2 linked regions of the Blastopirellula sediminis genome follow. The protein of the gene in region 1 interacts with the protein of each later gene in a pairwise test. Links are inferred from orthologs where the notes say so. Each region holds a gene or a part of one and is shown in the gene's direction. Other genes may lie near its edges. The genes, in order: odhB and lpdA.

The links.
Region 2: the proteins of odhB (region 1) and lpdA interact in binary tests that used the Escherichia coli proteins (3 or more experiments, as listed by UniProt). The link is inferred for Blastopirellula sediminis from one-to-one orthologs.

The regions. Positions count from the first base shown.
Region 1 is NZ_JAJKFT010000004.1:1,234,744-1,243,108, forward strand. Bases 2,458-5,322 are described here. They hold odhB (2-oxoglutarate dehydrogenase complex dihydrolipoyllysine-residue succinyltransferase), read left to right. Parts: upstream 2,458-3,201; coding sequence 3,202-4,443; downstream 4,444-5,322. Other genes in these bases: LOC68_RS08730 (2-oxoglutarate dehydrogenase E1 component), read left to right, coding at 2,458-3,139; LOC68_RS08740 (hypothetical protein), read right to left, coding at 4,578-5,322. In the rest of the region: more of 2-oxoglutarate dehydrogenase E1 component, read left to right, coding at 287-2,457; more of hypothetical protein, read right to left, coding at 5,323-5,735; hypothetical protein, read right to left, coding at 5,794-6,927; hypothetical protein, read right to left, coding at 6,999-8,168. UniProt on the Escherichia coli protein: E2 component of the 2-oxoglutarate dehydrogenase (OGDH) complex which catalyzes the second step in the conversion of 2-oxoglutarate to succinyl-CoA and CO(2).
Region 2 is NZ_JAJKFT010000004.1:122,940-131,338, forward strand. Bases 3,282-6,180 are described here. They hold lpdA (dihydrolipoyl dehydrogenase), read left to right. Parts: upstream 3,282-3,968; coding sequence 3,969-5,393; downstream 5,394-6,180. Other genes in these bases: rpsD (30S ribosomal protein S4), read left to right, coding at 3,282-3,830; aceE (pyruvate dehydrogenase (acetyl-transferring), homodimeric type), read left to right, coding at 5,725-6,180. In the rest of the region: amidase, read right to left, coding at 1-742; cytochrome-c peroxidase, read left to right, coding at 826-1,800; phosphatidate phosphatase App1 family protein, read left to right, coding at 1,958-3,043; more of rpsD, read left to right, coding at 3,222-3,281; more of aceE, read left to right, coding at 6,181-8,399. UniProt on the Escherichia coli protein: Lipoamide dehydrogenase is a component of the glycine cleavage system as well as of the alpha-ketoacid dehydrogenase complexes.

The DNA.
Region 1 (8,365 bases):
AGTCGGCTTCAGGCGTTTCGGCTTGAAAGGGTCGCCTCGACCAGAAATGCAAAGAGAGATTGTCGTAGGGCTACAGTAGCTCATGTTTGCGCCATTTCCGAGTCACGCCGCATCATCGCCCCGGTTCCGGTACTCCGACTCCGTCAACTGCTTTTCCCCGAGAGACTGAGTAACCGAAAATAACCGACATACCTAAGAACCAAAGGTTCTCACGACCTGAGTTTCCTACGAATTCGTCGCGCACCTTCCTTTAAGGCTCCACCACTACACGGGAACGACCCGACCAATGCGCACACCACTTTCGAAACGTCTTGACATTGATGTTCAAAACATGGCCTATGCAGCCGAGCTGCTAGACGCCTACCGGGAGGATCCCAACAGCGTTCCGGATGACTGGCGCGAATTCTTCGGGCAACTGCCGAAGGCCAACGGCGAACCGGACGGTTACGCCAGCCTCGCTCCGCCGATCACGACCTCCAGCATGTTCAATCCGACCGGCGCAGCGGTCGAAGTCAACGGCGGACATGTCGCTAACGGCGGCTACGTCGCAATCAAGGGGGAGAAGGCGGGGAGCGCCGACGCTCTGTTGCAACATAGCGTCGACCGAATGATCACCGCTTTTCGCGCGTACGGTCACTTGCACTCGCGGCTCGATCCGCTCGGCCTGACCACCACGCCGGCGGCTCCGCTGTCGCCCGATCAGTTCGACATCAAGGATAGCGACCTCGATCGCTCGGTCTACGTCGACCGCGACGGCGAGATCGTTTTGACGACCGTCCGCGAACTGTTTGAACGTATGCAGCGGGTCTACTGCGGCGACGTCGGCATTCAGCTGCAGCACATCGACGACCACGTCGTTCGTCGCTGGCTGATCGAACAGGTCGAAGGGGACGATCGCAACACCTCGCTCGATCGCGACACGCAGCGGCGCATCTTGCAGCGTCTGACCGAAGCGATGGTCTTCGAAGAGTTCGTCCGCAAAAAGTACCTCGGCGCCAAGACCTTCTCGCTGGAAGGTTCGGAAACGCTGATTCCGCTGCTCGACCTGGCGATCCATGGTTTCGCCGAGCAAGGGGTGCGCGAGTTGGTTCTGGCGATGCCTCACCGCGGTCGCTTGAGCGTGCTGGCCAACGTGATCCGTCAGCCTCCCCGCGAAATCTTCTCGCAGTTTGAAGACGCCGATCCGCAACGTCACATCGGCGGCGGCGACGTGAAGTACCACATGGGCGCCAGCGGCGATTACGTCGCCTCGTCGGGCCAGAAGGTTCACGTCTCCCTCTGCTTCAACCCGAGCCACCTCGAATACGTCGATCCGGTCGCGATGGGCCGTATGCGGGCCAAGCAGGATCGCCGCGGCGATACCGAACGCCAACTTGGCGCCGTCGTGCTGATTCACGGCGATGCGGCGTTCGCCGGCGAAGGGGTCGTGCAGGAAACGTTGAACCTCAGCCAGCTGACCGGTTATCGCACCGGCGGTACGCTGCACGTGATCGTCAACAACCAGCTTGGCTTCACTACGCAGCCGCACGACTCGCGTTCGACCATTTACGCGACCGACGTCGCTCGCATGCTGCAGTCGCCGATTTTCCACGTCAACGGCGAAAACCCGGCCGCCGTGTCGCAGGTCGTTTCGCTGGCGCTCGAATTCCGCCGCGCGCATCAGCGCGACGTCGTGATCGACATGTACTGCTTCCGCCGCTTCGGTCACAACGAAACGGACGAACCGAGCTTCACCCAGCCGCTGCTCTATCAGGCGATCGAACATCACCGCTCGATTCGCGATCGGTTCCTCGACAACCTGGTCGAACTGGGGCAGTTTGAAGTGCAGGAAGCGGATGAGATGCTCACCCGCCACCACGACTTCCTCCAGACCGAATACGAAATCGGTAAGGACCTGGTAGTCGAAGACCGCAAGCCGCAGAACGCTTGGGAAGGGTACTTCGGCGGTCCGCAGCCGGCGATTGGCCTGGACGATCCCGACACCGGCGTGCCGATCACGAAGCTCTCGAAGATTCTGCACAAGCTGACCGAGATCCCGAAGGGCTTCCACTTGCATCGCAAGTTGACCCGTCAGATGGAAGCGCGTCGCGATATGGCCGACGGAAAACGTCCGCTCGACTGGGCTTCGGCCGAAGCGTTGGCCTTCGCCAGCTTGTCGATGGCCGGTCGTCGCGTTCGTCTGTCCGGTCAGGACGCTCAGCGCGGTACGTTCAGTCAGCGCCACGGCGTGCTGCATGACGTCGTCACCGGCAAGACGCACAGCATCTTCTCGAAGCTGTCGCCCGATCAAGCGCCGGTCGAAATGGTAAACAGCCCGTTGAGCGAAGTCGGCGTGCTCGGCTTTGACTACGGCTATAGCTTGGACTTCCCCGAAGCGCTCGTCGCGTGGGAAGCGCAGTTCGGCGACTTCGGCAACTGCGCCCAGGTGATCGTCGACGAGTTCATCTCCGGCGCCGAAGACAAGTGGAACCGCCTCAGCGGCATCATCATGCTGCTGCCGCACGGCTACGAAGGGCAGGGCCCAGAACACTCCAGCGGCCGCTTGGAACGCTTCCTGGCGATCGGCGCCGAGGACAATATCCAGGTCGCCTTCCCGTCTACGCCGGCTCAGTACTTCCACTTGCTCCGTCGTCAGACGTTGCGAAAGTGGCGTAAGCCGCTGGTGATTTTCACTCCAAAGAGCCTGCTGCGTCATCCATCGGCGGTGTCGACGCTCGAGGAATTGGCCGACGGCGAATTCCAAAACATTCTACCCGACGTTACGGTCGATCCGAAGAACGTCCGCCGCATCATGCTCTGCTCCGGCAAGCTCTACTACGAACTCGACGCCTATCGCCACGAGCATGGGATCGACGACATCGCGATCGTCCGGATCGAAAAGCTCCATCCGCTCCGCAGCGGCGAAGTGGTCGAAGCTCTGGAAGAGTACCCGAGCGATTGCCGCGTTACCTGGGTTCAGGAAGAGCCGATCAACATGGGCGCCTGGCCGCACTGGGCGACGCGTTTCTCTGGTCACCGCATCGGCGACCACGAACTGCACGTCGTGGGACGTCCTCGTTCGGCGAGCCCGGCGACCGGCTCGAAGAGCGCTCACCTTTGGGAACAAGCGGACCTGCTCGAGCGAGCTTTCGCCGACTAACCGCGCTGTCGATTCAACTTGTACACTCACCAATTAGCCAACCAGAATTTTTAAAGAAACCAATGAGCATTGAACTCAAAGTGCCCGACCCGGGCGAGTCGATCCAAGAGGTTCAAATCGGCCGCTGGCTGAAGAAAGAAGGGGACGCGGTCAAGGAGGACGAGTTCCTGGTCGAGCTCGAGACCGACAAAGCTTCGATGGAAATGCCCGCTCCGACCCAGGGCGTGTTGCGTGAAATCTTCAAGCGCGAAGGGGACCTGGTTACCGTCGGCGAAGTGATCGGCATTCTGGACGATGGCGCCGCGGCCGAAGCCCCCGCCGCCGCTCCGGCCGCGAAACCGGCCGCCGCCGAAGTCGAAAAGCCCGCTCCGACTCCGGAACCGACCCCGGCGCCTGCTCCGTCGCCGCGCGGCGCTCGTCCGACGATCATCTCTTCGTCGTCGACCGCCGCCAAATCGGCGCCGAGCACCAACGGCGAATCGGAAAACGCCAAGTACGAACATACCCGTCCCGAACCGAAGAAGCCGGCCCCCGCGCCGGTCCCGGCTCCGGTCAAGACGCAGGAAGTTGCGCCGCGCGTCGAATCGAACGTCGCTCCGCAAGCGGGCGAAAAGATCGTGCCGATGCCGCTGATCCGCCGCCGCATCGCCGAAACGCTCAAGGGCGCCCAACAGAACGCCGCGCTGCTGACGACCGTCAACCAGGTCGACATGTCGAACGTCATGGCGCTGCGAAAGAAGTACGGCGAATGGTTCCTGAATCAATGGGGCGTCAAGCTCGGCTTCATGTCGTTTTTCGTCAAAGCGACGATCGACGCGCTGAAGCAGCAGCCGGCCCTGAACGCCGAAATCCGCGACGGCGACAAGATCGTCTACCGCGACTTCTATCACATCGGCGTCGCGATCGGCAGCAAGAAGGGCCTGGTCGTGCCGGTTCTGCGTAACGCCGAACGGATGCGTTTCGCCGAGATCGAACTGGCGATCGCCGACTTCGCCGCTCGCGCCAACGAAAACCGTTTGAGCGCGGCCGAACTGTCGGGCGGCACCTTCACGATCTCCAACGGCGGCGTCTACGGCTCGCTGCTGTCGACCCCGATCGTCAACCCGCCCCAAAGCGGCGTGCTCGGCATGCACTCGATCGAAGAACGCCCGGTCGCTCGCAACGGCGAAGTCGTCATCCGCCCGATGATGTACTTGGCGCTGACCTACGATCACTGCATGGTCGACGGTCGCGAAGCGGTTCTCTTCCTGAAGCGGATCTGCGACGCGATCGAAGAACCGGCCCGCATGCTGCTGGAAGCGTAGGCCTCCGGCTGCAAACCGCGAAACTCCAAACGGCAGCGAGGCCAAGCTTTCGCTGCCGTTTTTTTATGCGCACACCTCCGACACTAGCCCGCAGCGCAAGCAAGGGAATGCGTCCGGATAACAATCGACGGCCGCTACAGCTTCCTCATCCGCCGCCGCGCCGCCTCTTCCGCCGCGGCCGACATTTCCTGCGCCGGTGCAGAACCGCCAACAGCAGCGGGGTCATGTAGGTCGATTTCGGACTGGCGTTGCGAGCGATGCAGCGGCGATTTTAACAGGAAGAGGCTCAATCCGATCCAGACGATCAACGTAGCGATCGCAATTCCGATCTTTGTCGGCGTTGGCGCTTGCTCCAGGAAGCCTGATAAGGTGGCGATCAAGAAACAGAAGCCCAGGAAGGGGACTGCGATCGCGCACGCTGCAAGGCCTGACAGCGCTAGATAACCAAGCACGATTTGGGGATTAACGCCAGGGGAATACGGAAGGCAGATCGCCGGCGATTCCGTCGACTTGTGCGCCAGCAGTTTGTCTCGCAGGGCGATGGCGTCGTGGATCAACGTCGCTCGGTCCTCGAAAAAAAAGACCACCGCAGGGATCCAGACCAACAGGTGGCTATCTGCGAATTCAAATTCCACGCGGTGATGCTCTTTCAGCCATTGCAGCGTCGGCGAATCAAGCATCCGTTCAAACTGCCGGTGGTTGGCAGGGTGGAGCGGGGTTACTGCAAAGTTCTGGTTGAACCAATTCAGCAACTCCTGCTCCTCGGGCGTCGCCGATGTTGCGCTGCCAATGGGTTGCGAATGTCCAAACCGCGAACCAGGCCAGGCGTCAGCATGCATGACGAAAAAGCGGAGGTCATCGTGGGGGCCGATCGGAATGGAGACGACCGTTTGCGAAATCTTTCGATTGTCAGGGGGGCGACTGGGGCCGTCCGGATCTCTGTTGGAGAATTCAAACTTGGGGACGCCGTGCGTCTCGTAGGTGAGCTCATAAACGTCAACGTCCACCCCTCCGTGCTGTTCGCGGGAAAGTTGCCCGATGCTGACTTCGCGATAGTTAAACAGACGAGCGTCGTGAAAGACGTCCTCCAGGGACGCTTCGACTTTCGTGGGAGTTCCACGTTCGGAGAAATGCACGATGGAATCCGTTAACCGCTTGCGATCGGCCCACTGCGTCACGATGAAGCTGATGACGGCGAACAGCACGGTCGCGATGACGGCCGCTGCAATTTGGGCCCAATGACCTCCTCCCCATAGATCGAAAACGTCCGAGAAAATCAACAACGTGCTCATGGGAGAGACCTGCAGTGGTGTTGCATTCGTTGCTGGGCGAGATTTCTGACGCCGCTAACTACATCTTCCTCATCCGCCGCCGCGCCGCCTCTTCCGCCGCAGCCGACAACTCGGCGGCGTCCGTTGCTCGGCCGACCGCCGCCGGGTCATGCAAGTTCATGCCCGCGACCGAGTGCGATCGCCGCATCAGCCATTTAAAGATGAAGACGGCTGACCCGCCCCAGACGAGCATTGTCGCGGCCATCAGCCCGAACATTATCGGCCCGGGCGCTTGCTCGATCAGTCCTGATAGACCAATGATCAAAAAGCCGCATACCGAGAAAACGACAGCGACGCCCCACGATCCGAAGCCGGAGATCGCCAGATAGATAACCAGGTTGTGCGCGTTTGACATCGTCGGCGCTTGGACGACGATGGCCGGCGAATCGCTCGATTTGTGCGCTGCTAGTTTTCGCATTAACGCGACGGCGTCATTGGCGAGCGACTCGCGCGCCGCTGGATTGGCGACCGTCTCCGGTATCCAAACGAGCAGGCGGCTTTCAGCCAATTCGAAAGCGAGATGCTTGCGAGTTTTTAGCCAATTCAGCAACGAAACGTCTAATAGCTGTTCGATTCGCGTCTGGTTGGCGGAATCGATCTGCGAGACGGCGTAGGCCTGGTTGAACCAGTCGACCGACTCGCGATCGTAGGCGGTTGCGTGTCTCCGGCTGTCGATCTTTCCCGTCAAGCCAAGCAGCCTGGCGAGCTTGCCCGACCAACCATGTAGCGGAGCGACGGTGAAGCGAAGTCCGTCATGCGGTCCGATCGGAAGAGAAGCGACCGTTTGCAAGATGGTCCTCGTCTCGGTTCCTCCGTCGCCATTGCTGGTCGTCGACTCGTAGGAAAGTTCGTAAACCTCCGCTTCGACGCCGTCGTACGTGGCGCGAGAAAGTTGCGTTATTTGCACGCGGTGATTTTGAAAGAGACTTGCGTCGTGAAAGACGTCGCCGATTGCGGCTTCCGCTTGAAAAGGAACTCCCCGTTCCGCGTAGTGTTTTCGGTTTTCTTCCAGTCGTCGCCGGTTCGATCGCGCTGTCCAAATCGCCGATACGATCGCGATAACGATCGACGTCAGGACTACCGCGCCGATGACCATCCAAAAGTAACGGTCCAACCCGCCGAATCCGGCTGCGAAAATCAAGGTGGCGTACATGGTGGTAATCCGAAATGGCCTTTACTTGTAGCGGCTCCAGCCTAGCGACGCGTAATCGCTATCGCCGCTGCTTACGGTTTCCTCATCCGCCGGCGAGTCGCTGCTTCTTCCGCAGCGGCGGATCGACTTGTCGCGAGCGAACTGCCGACGGCGGCTGGGTCATGGAGATTCATCTCCGCGCGTGTTCGCGACGACCGCGTGATTAGTTTCAGTAGGAAATATCCCGATCCCAACCAGATCACGCTGGCAGCGACGAGGATGACGATTGTCGTCTCCAGCGGGACTTGCTCGAGCGCGCCAAATGCGAAGGCGCTTAAAAAGCTCGCGATCAACACGATACTCACAATTGGCGTCGCGCCGAATGCCGATACGAAAATGTTCACCATCAGGCTTGGAGGAGTCTGGACGATCGGCTTATCGACGAAGATGAGCGGAGGGACTCGCTCTCTTTTCTGTCGCAAGGTGCGCATCAGCTCGATAGCTTCCTGGGCCAACGCTTCGCGCGCCGCGGTAGCTACGACCGTCCCAGGAATCCAGACCAGCAGATGGTTATCGGCGAATTCGAATTCCAGATGCTTGTGCGCCATTAACCAAGAGAGCACGGTTAAATCAAGCGTCTGTTCGACCTGCGTTCGGGTCGTGGCTTTGAACAGCCTTACGCCGAAATGCTGATTGAACCAAGTAGACGCAGCCTCCTCTTCAGGCGTTGCGTTTTGGGCGATTCGGAGGGAACGGAACAGGCCAAATGGTTTTGCGCATTTGCCATTCCAACCGCCCACACGTGTGACGCCAAAGCGGAGACCGTCGTGCGGTCCAATCGGCAGCGCGACGACCGTTTGCGAAATCTGCCGCGAAACGGACTCGTTTCCGTCGGTTTGGCCGAACTGAGTCACGGTCGACTCATTGTCGCCGGAATCGTAGGTTTGATACGTCAGTTCATAAACGTCAGCTGTGACGTTTCCGTACTTTTCCCGCGATAGTTGCCCGATGCGGACGTTGCGGTTCGTAAACAGATCGGCGTCGTGAAAGACCTCTTCGATCTCCGCCGAGACTTCAAAGCGAATGCCGCGCTCGGCGTAATGCTCGCTATTGGCCGTCGCCCGCTTTCGGTCCTCTCGACTCTTCGCGATGGTCGTGACGATGGCGAGGATCACAAATCCGAGGACGATGGCGCCGCTCACGATCCAAAAGTTGGGGTCCCATGGCATGAGATCTTTCGCAAGGATCGAGAGTGCGCTCATCGTAGAGACTCGTAGTGGAGCGCCAACGTGTTGCATCCGCGGGCGGTCGAAAGTTTCGAGCGAACGCTTGCCGCTGGCTTCGACGTTATTTTATCTCGACGACGGATTACGCAATCGGCAAACTGATCGAGATTTGCCGTAATGAAATCGGGAAGGGTTTTTAGCGAATTGGCAAAGTGCCCATTAACCAAGGGGGG
Region 2 (8,399 bases), 1.1 Mb from region 1 along the record:
GTCGCCAGCCATGTTCGGCCGACGCGAGAACGCGGAGCGCAAGCTCCAGGTCTTCGACGTGACTGGCCAAAGGACCGGTTTGGTATTCGAGCCCCTGCATGCCGCGCAAGTTGTCGAACGCGCCGGTGCGGGCCAAGCGGCGATTGGTTGGTTTGATGCCGTGGACGCCGCAGAAGTGGGCCGGCAATCGAATGCTGCCGCCGAGATCGCTTCCCAGACCGAGCGGCGATGCGCCCGCTGCGATGATCGCCGCTTCGCCGCCGCTCGAACCGCCGACGCCGTGCTCAAGATTCCACGGGTTGTTCGTCCTTCCGTAGACCGGGTTGTCGGTCTCGTGCAGGATCATTAACTGCGGGACGTTGGTGACGCCGAGCGGTATCGCGCCGGCGGCTCGCATTCGCTGAACGTGCGGGCCATCCTGCGGAGAGAGCGTAAGTTGATTCGTCAGGCCGATCGTCGCCGGCGCTCCTTGCACGTAGAAGCATTCCTTGACGGTAAACGGCGCGCCATGCAGCAGACCTGGTTCGCTGGGCCGGCCGGCGGCGTCGTACGCTTGCGCAGTTTCTCGCGCCGCATCCAGAAGCGGATAGACGAGCGCGTTGATCTGCGGATTAACCGCTTCGATCCGCGCGGCGTATTGGTCGATCACTTCCGTGACGGAGAACTCGCCAGCCGCGACGCCGGCGACGATTTGGGCGGCGCTCAGGCGGCAAAGGGGCGGAGTTTTTCGAGGAGCGTCCATATCGCAGCGGTTCTGGGGGCAACGCGGTCGGGCCAGTCGGTTTGTTGTATGATAAACGATGTCCTCCCTCCGCGCGCACGCCCATGGTCCTCCGTTCGCTTAGCTTGATCTTGCTTCTCCTCGCGCCCCTTGGTCGCGCGACGGCGGATGATTTCATTTCAGAGGTGCCGCTGGGGCTCGATTGGGTCCGTGTGCCGGACGGAAACCCGCAGACGGCGGCCAAAGTAGCGCTCGGTCGCCGGTTGTTTTTCGATCCGCAACTATCGCGCGACAAGTCGATCAGCTGCGCGTCGTGTCATGACCCGGAGCAAGGTTGGTCACTCTCGACGCCGGTCGCCAAAGGAGTTGATGGTCGCACCGGTGAGCGGAATCCGCTGTCGATTATCAACACGGGTCTGCAGCACTCGCTCTTTTGGGACGGACGAGCGAAAACGCTGGAAGAGCAAGCGCTAGAGCCGATTCAAAACCGCGTGGAGATGGACATGGATCTGCGCGAGCTGGAGAAGCGACTCGCGGCCGATCCGGCGTACGTCGTGCAGTTTCAGGAATCGTTTGCCGGAGATGTAACCGCCGAACGCGTCACCCAGGCGATCGCCGCGTTCGAGCGGACATTGCTGGCGGCCGAAACGCCCTACGACCTGTTTCGCAATGGGCGGGCGACTGCAATGGACGACCAAATGTCCCGCGGATCGGGCGTCTTTTTCTCGCGGGCCAATTGCGGCGACTGCCATATCGCAAAAGTGCTTACCGATCATCAATTCCACGACACAGGGATTGGGGCGTCCCCCCAAAAGATCCGTACTCCAATGCTGCGCGACTTGGAGCGAACAGCCCCGTATATGCACGATGGAAGTTTGACGACCCTAAGGGATGTCGTCGATTATTACGATCGCGGCGGAAATCGACGCGACGGACTCGATGTGCGGATGCGACCGCTCGGGCTCAGCAAATCCGAGAAAGAGGATCTCCTCTATTTCCTGGAGGCGGGACTTCGCAGTCGTAACTATCCAGGCAGGGAAACGGACGCGGGTATGGCGTCGGCGACAAACTCCCCGTAAAACGGGAAATTGTTGCTCGTGCGTGAAGCTTTGGCGGAATCTGGGTAATTTAGCCGGAAACGTTTTCCGCCCCCTGCGAATGTTCGCTACAATACCGAGCGGAAATTGGACGTAAATCATTGCTAGTATTGGGTCTCCGCCTGAGCGGAGCGTCGTCATGCAGCCAGACGACATGGCCGTATCAGACTTTACCGCCAATCAGTCGGTAGTGGTCTATCCAACCTACGGTTACCCGTCTGCCGACGGCAGACGCTGGGTCGTGGAAGTTCATGGCTGCGTCTTTGAGAAGGTGCCGGACAACCTTCCTCGCTGGATTATGCTGCGACTGTTGGCGCGTCTGATGGATGCGACTCCGGAAGACCTGCAGACTGAGATCTTCCAGCAGCGAATCCTGGGATTCACCGTCTATAAGCACCGTGGCAAGCAGATCGTCGTCGAGATCGGCAATCGTCGCTATCGCCTGACCGAGCGATCGGCCAAGAACGGGCAGTTCCGCGGTCGCGTGGAGTTGGACCGGGACGAGGTCGAGCCGTTTATCGAATCGGGGCCGGCCGGCGTCTTTCTGCCGTTTCGCGTCGTCCTCGACTCAGACGATTCGCGGTCGTTCGTCTCGCGGATTCAACTGCTCGAGCACGCGGGGATGTCGATCATTTCCGACATCGACGACACGGTAAAGCACACCGACGTCGCAACGCGTAAGTCGATGCTGGCGAACACGTTTTTGCGTGAATTCAGCACCGTGCCGGGCATTACGGACCTGTTCAAAACCTGGGAAGAGCAGGGCGCCGCGTTTCATTACGTGACCTCCTCGCCGTGGCAGCTATTTTTGCCGCTGTCCGAGTTGTTCCTCTCGGAAGGTTTGCCGGGCGGGACCTTCCATATGAAGTCGATCCGTTTTCGCGATCCGAGCGTTTTGCGGCTATTTATTGCCCGTCGGTGGGGGAAGCGGAAGGCGATCAAGCACATTTTGCAGACCTTTCCCTGTCGCAAGTTTGTGCTCGTCGGCGATTCCGGAGAAAAAGATCCAGAAACTTACGGCGTGATTGCCCGCAAATTTCCCCAGCAGGTCGATCGGATCTATATCCGCGATTTGAGCGGGAAAAACTCGCATCCGGCCCGCTATGCCCGGGCGTTTCACGGGTTGCCGGAGCAGCTATGGCAGGTCTTCCGCGAACCGAGCGAGATCGGCGATCGGGCCCTATCGGCTCCCGACTTTCCGCAGATATCCAGCCGGTTTGCGTGAAGTCAACAAAAAGGGGATCGGGCCTCTTGCCAGGTCGAAGTCTTTGTGGCACGATATGCGGTTTATCTGTGGGCCCGCCGTCAGGCCAGGAGAACTTCGAGTTCCCGCCCACTGCGAAACGAATTTACATTTCGATCGCCTTGTGCGGTCGCCGTCGAACCGAAATCAGGAGTAGTTGATGGGCCACTATACCGGTCCTAAGGCCAGGATTAACCGTCGCTTGGGCGGCGTGATCTACGAGAACCGTGGCGCGATCAAGGGTTACGATCGTCGTGCGACTCCGCCTGGCATGCACAACCGTCCTCGACGCCCGTCCAACTACGGCGCCGCGTTGATGGAAAAGCAAAAGATCAAGCATTATTACGGCTTGGGCGAACGCCAGCTGCGTCGTTACTTCGAAACCGCGAAGCACATGAAGGGGAACACCGGCGAACAGCTGTTGATCCTGTGCGAACGCCGTCTCGATAACGTCGTCCGTCGCGCCGGCCTGGCTTTGACCCGTCCGCAAGCTCGCCAGGGGATCGTTCACGGTCACTTCCTGGTCAACGGCGCCAAGGTCGACAAGCCGTCGTACCAACTGCGTCCGGGCGACGTGGTCAGCGTCCGCAATCGCGAGAAGCTGCAGATCCTGTATCGCAGCATTCTGGGCGAAAACGGCAGCCAGATCGCCGCGTTCGTTTCCCAAGATCAGGAAACGTTGTCGGCGACCTTTGACTCGATTCCGACGGCTGAAGACGTCAGCTTGCCGGTAGACGTCAACATCGTGGTCGAATTTATGTCGCGCTAACCCCGACGACTCGTTCGCCAAGCAATTACGAATTTCCAAGGGATTTTTAGGTGTGACCCACATCGAAGAATCCCTTTTTTTATGTCCCAGCCATCGAACTTTCGCTTCGATCGTTAGACAAGCGCTGAAAGAAACGACATGAGCCACACGCAGCTTGCTGTTTTGGGAGGTGGTCCTGGTGGATACGCCGCCGCCTTTCTCGCCGCCGACCACGGTATGGAAGTCACCTTGATCGAGCAGGAGCCGCGTCTCGGCGGTACCTGTTTGTTGCGAGGTTGTATTCCGTCGAAGGCTTTGCTTCACGTCGCCAAAGTCATTGACGAAACGTACGAACTGCACGACGACTGGGGCGTGTCGTTCGGCGCTCCGCAGATCGATCTCGACAAACTGCGTGCCCGCAAAGACAAGGTCATCGAAACCATGTCGGCCGGGCTGAAGCAGCTGGCCAAACGCCGCAACGTCACCGTGATTCAGGCTCGCGGCAAGTTTCTCGACAGCAACACCTTGGAATTGACCGGCGATAGCCCGACGATTCCGGAAGGGGGCAAGCTGACCTTCGACAAATGCGTGATCGCGACCGGTTCGGTCGCTGCGGTTCCGCCGGCCTTCCAGGTCGACTCGGATCGCGTCATGGATTCCACGGGCGCTCTGCAGTTGCAGGAAGTGCCGGAAACGATGCTGGTCATCGGCGGCGGTTACATCGGTCTCGAAATGGGGAGCGTTTACGCTAACCTCGGCACGCAGGTCAGCGTCGTCGAATTGACCGACGGTCTGCTCCCGGGCGCCGATCGCAACCTGGTGAAGCCGCTGCAGAAGCGGATTGAAACCTTGTTTGAAGGGCGTCTGCACCTCAACACGAAGGTCGGCTCGATCGGCATTCGCGGCGAAAAGGTCGAAGTCGCGTTTGAAGGTCCCGGCAAGTTCGGCACCGAAAAGTACGATCGCGTCCTGGTCTCGATCGGTCGCTGGCCGAACACCAAGGACATCGGTCTGGAAAACACCAAGGTCGTCGTCGACAAGCGCGGCTTTATCGCCGTCAACGGTCAGCTGCAAACCGACGATCCGAAGTTGCTCGCGATCGGCGACGTGACCGGCAACCCGATGCTCGCTCACAAAGCGACGCACGAAGGCCGCACCGCGATCGAAGCGCTGCTCGGTCATCCGGTTGAATTCAAGCCGGCCGCGATCCCGGCGGTGATCTTCACCGACCCGGAAATCGCCTGGGCTGGTCTGATGGAAGAAGAAGCGAAGGCGGCCGGTCGCGAAGTCGAAGTCGTGATGTACCCGTGGGCCGCCAGCGGTCGCGCCCAGTCGCTGGGTCGCTCGGACGGCATGACCAAATGGATCGTCGACCCGACCACCAAGGTGGTTCTGGGCTGCGGCATCGTTGGTCCCGGCGCCGGCGAACTGATCGGCGAAGCGGTCCTGGCGATCGAGATGCGGGCCGAAGTGGGCGACATCGCCGCTTCGATCCACCCCCACCCGACGCTGAGCGAAACCGTCATGAATGCGGCCGAAGTCTTCTTTGGAACGGCGACCGAGATTTACAAGCCGAAACGCTAGGCGACGTAAGTCTTTACGGCGTATGGAATTGCAAAGGGCTCCCGATTTCGGCGTGGAGCCCTTTTCTAACGCGGCGTTCTGACGGAGAATACCGGAACGTACGATTGTGTGAATTGTGCCGCAACATCGGGTGGGGCGAAGTCTGCCTCCCTAGCGTCCAAAGTGAACAGCGGCCTATACTTACAAACTCATTCAGGGTTGGACATTTACGGATGTTCGCCCCGAATCTGACTGCTGGATCGGATTTACCGCCTTCTGAAAAGGAGTGGGCGGTCGTGGCGTCCCAAATTGGCGCCTCCGCAGTTTCCAAATAGCAAGCGAGGAAATATTGATGGCAGAAGCCAAGTTGATGCCCGCCGAGGAAAACATTTTGCGTCAAAATCCGGCGGCTCACTCGCAAGATACCGACCCGAGCGAAACCAAAGAATGGATCGACTCGCTGGATTACATCATTGAGAGCAAAGGGGGCGATCGGGTTCGCTACCTGCTTTCAGCTCTTGAAAACCGTGCTCACGCTCGCGGCGTCGATCTGCCGTTTGCCGCGAACACCCCGTACATCAACTCGATTCACGTCAGCCAGCAGCCGGTTTATCCGGGCAACCGCGAATTTGAACGCCGCATCAAGAGCGTCATTCGTTGGAACGCCATGGCGATGGTGACCCGAGCGAACCGCGACTTTAGCGGTTTGGGCGGTCACATCTCGAGCTACGCTTCGGCCGCGACGCTGTACGAAGTCGCCTTTAACCACTTCTTTCGCGGTCGTCACGGCGGTTACGAAGGGGATCAGGTTTACTTCCAAGGTCACGCTTCGCCGGGCATTTACGCTCGCGCCTTCGTCGAAGGTCGCTTGACCGAAAAGAACCTGGAGAACTTCCGCCGCGAACTGCAGGACGTGCAAGGTCTTTCGTCCTATCCGCACCCGTGGCTGATGCCGGACTTCTGGGAATTCCCGACTGTTTCGATGGGCTTGGGACCGATCTGCTCGATCTACCAGGCGCGCTTCAATCGCTACATGCAAGATCGCGGCATCAAGAAGACCGACGGCACGCGCGTCTGGGCCTTCTTGGGCGACGGCGAATGCGACGAGCCCGAAACGTTGGGCGCGATCAGCCTGGCGGCTCGCGAAGGTTTGAACAACCTGACCTGGACCATCAACTGCAACCTGCAGCGTTTGGACGGTCCGGTTCGCGGTAACGGCAAGATCATCCAGGAACTGGAAGCGGTCTTCCGTGGCGCCGGCTGGAACGTGATCAAAGTGATCTGGGGTAGCGACTGGGATCCGTTGCTCGAAGCCGATCAATCGGGCCTCTTGGTCAAGCGGATGGAAGAAGTGGTCGACGGCCAGTACCAGAAGTACGTCGTCATGCCGGGCTCGTACATCCGCGAGCACTTCTTCGGCAAGTATCCGGAACTGCTCGAACTGGTGAAGTCGTACTCGGACGAACGTCTCGAGAAGATGCTCCGCGGCGGTCACGATCCGGCGAAGGTTTACGCCGCCTACAAGGCTGCCGTCGAGTGCACCAACAAGCCGACCGTCATCCTCGCCAAAACGGTGAAGGGTTACGGCCTGGGCGAAGCGGGCGAAGGCCGCAACGTCACGCACAACCAGAAGAAGCTGAACGAGAAAGAACTGGCCGACTTCCGCAACCGCTTCAGCATTCCGATCTCGGACGAAGAAGTGGTGAAAGCGCCGTTCTATCGTCCGCCGGAAGGCAGCGCCGAGATGAAATACCTGGTCAAGCGTCGCGAGGCGCTGGGCGGGTTCATGCCGACGCGTCCGACCGACAGCCCGAAAATGGACGTTCCGGCTCTGGCCGACTACCAAGAGTTCCTGGGCGATAGCGGCGGCAAAGAACTGTCGACCACGATGGGCTTCGTCCGTTTGCTCAGCAAGCTGGTCAAAGACAAGAGCATCGGTAAGAACATCGTGCCGATCGTTCCGGACGAATCGCGTACCTTCGGTATGGAAGGTATGTTCCGCCAGATCGGCATTTACGCTCACGGCGGCCAGCTGTACGAACCGGTCGACTCCGATCAGTTGATGTACTACAAGGAAGCCAAAGACGGTCAGATCCTGGAAGAAGGGATCACCGAAGCGGGCTCGATGTCGTCGTTCATTGCGGCGGGCAACGCCTACTGCCAGCACGGCATTAACATGGTGCCGTTCTTCATCTACTACTCGATGTTCGGCTTCCAGCGCGTCGGCGACTTGGTTTGGGCCGCTGCGGATACCCGCGCCAAGGGCTTCCTGATCGGCGGTACCGCGGGGCGCACCACGCTGAACGGCGAAGGTTTGCAGCACCAGGACGGCCATAGCCACCTGAACGCGATCGCCTTCCCGACCGTCCGTTCGTACGATCCGGCCTTCGCCTACGAAACGACCGTGATCATCTTCGACGGTATGAAGAAGATGTACGTCGACGGCGAAACCGCGATGTACTACATCACCGTCGGTAACGAAAACTACGCGATGCCGGCGATGCCCGAAGGCGCCGAAGAAGGGATCGTTCGCGGGATCTACAAGTACAACTCGCTCGACGCCGCCAAAGGCAAGAATCGCGTGCAGCTGTTCGGCAGCGGTCCGATTCTGCGTTGCGTCCTCGAAGCGCAGCAGATCCTGGCCGACAAGTACCAGGTCTCCAGCGACGTGTGGAGCGTCACCAGCTACACCGAGTTGCGTCGCGACGCTCACGCGTGCCAACGCTGGAACATGTTCCACCCGACCGAAGAGCCGCGCAAGTCGTACCTCGAACAAGTGATGGAAGGGGTCGAAGGACCGTTCATCGCTTCGAGCGACAACGTCCGCGCGTTGCCGGAACAGATTCGCGATTATCTGCCGGGCAATTTGTTGGCCCTCGGTACCGACGGCATGGGACGCAGCGAAACTCGCGAAGCGCTTCGCCGTCACTTCGAGATCGACGCGGCTTCGGTCGTGATCGCCACCTTGTATCAATTGTTCCGCGAAGGGAAGCTCGACGCCAAAAAGGTCGCCAAGGCGATTAAGGA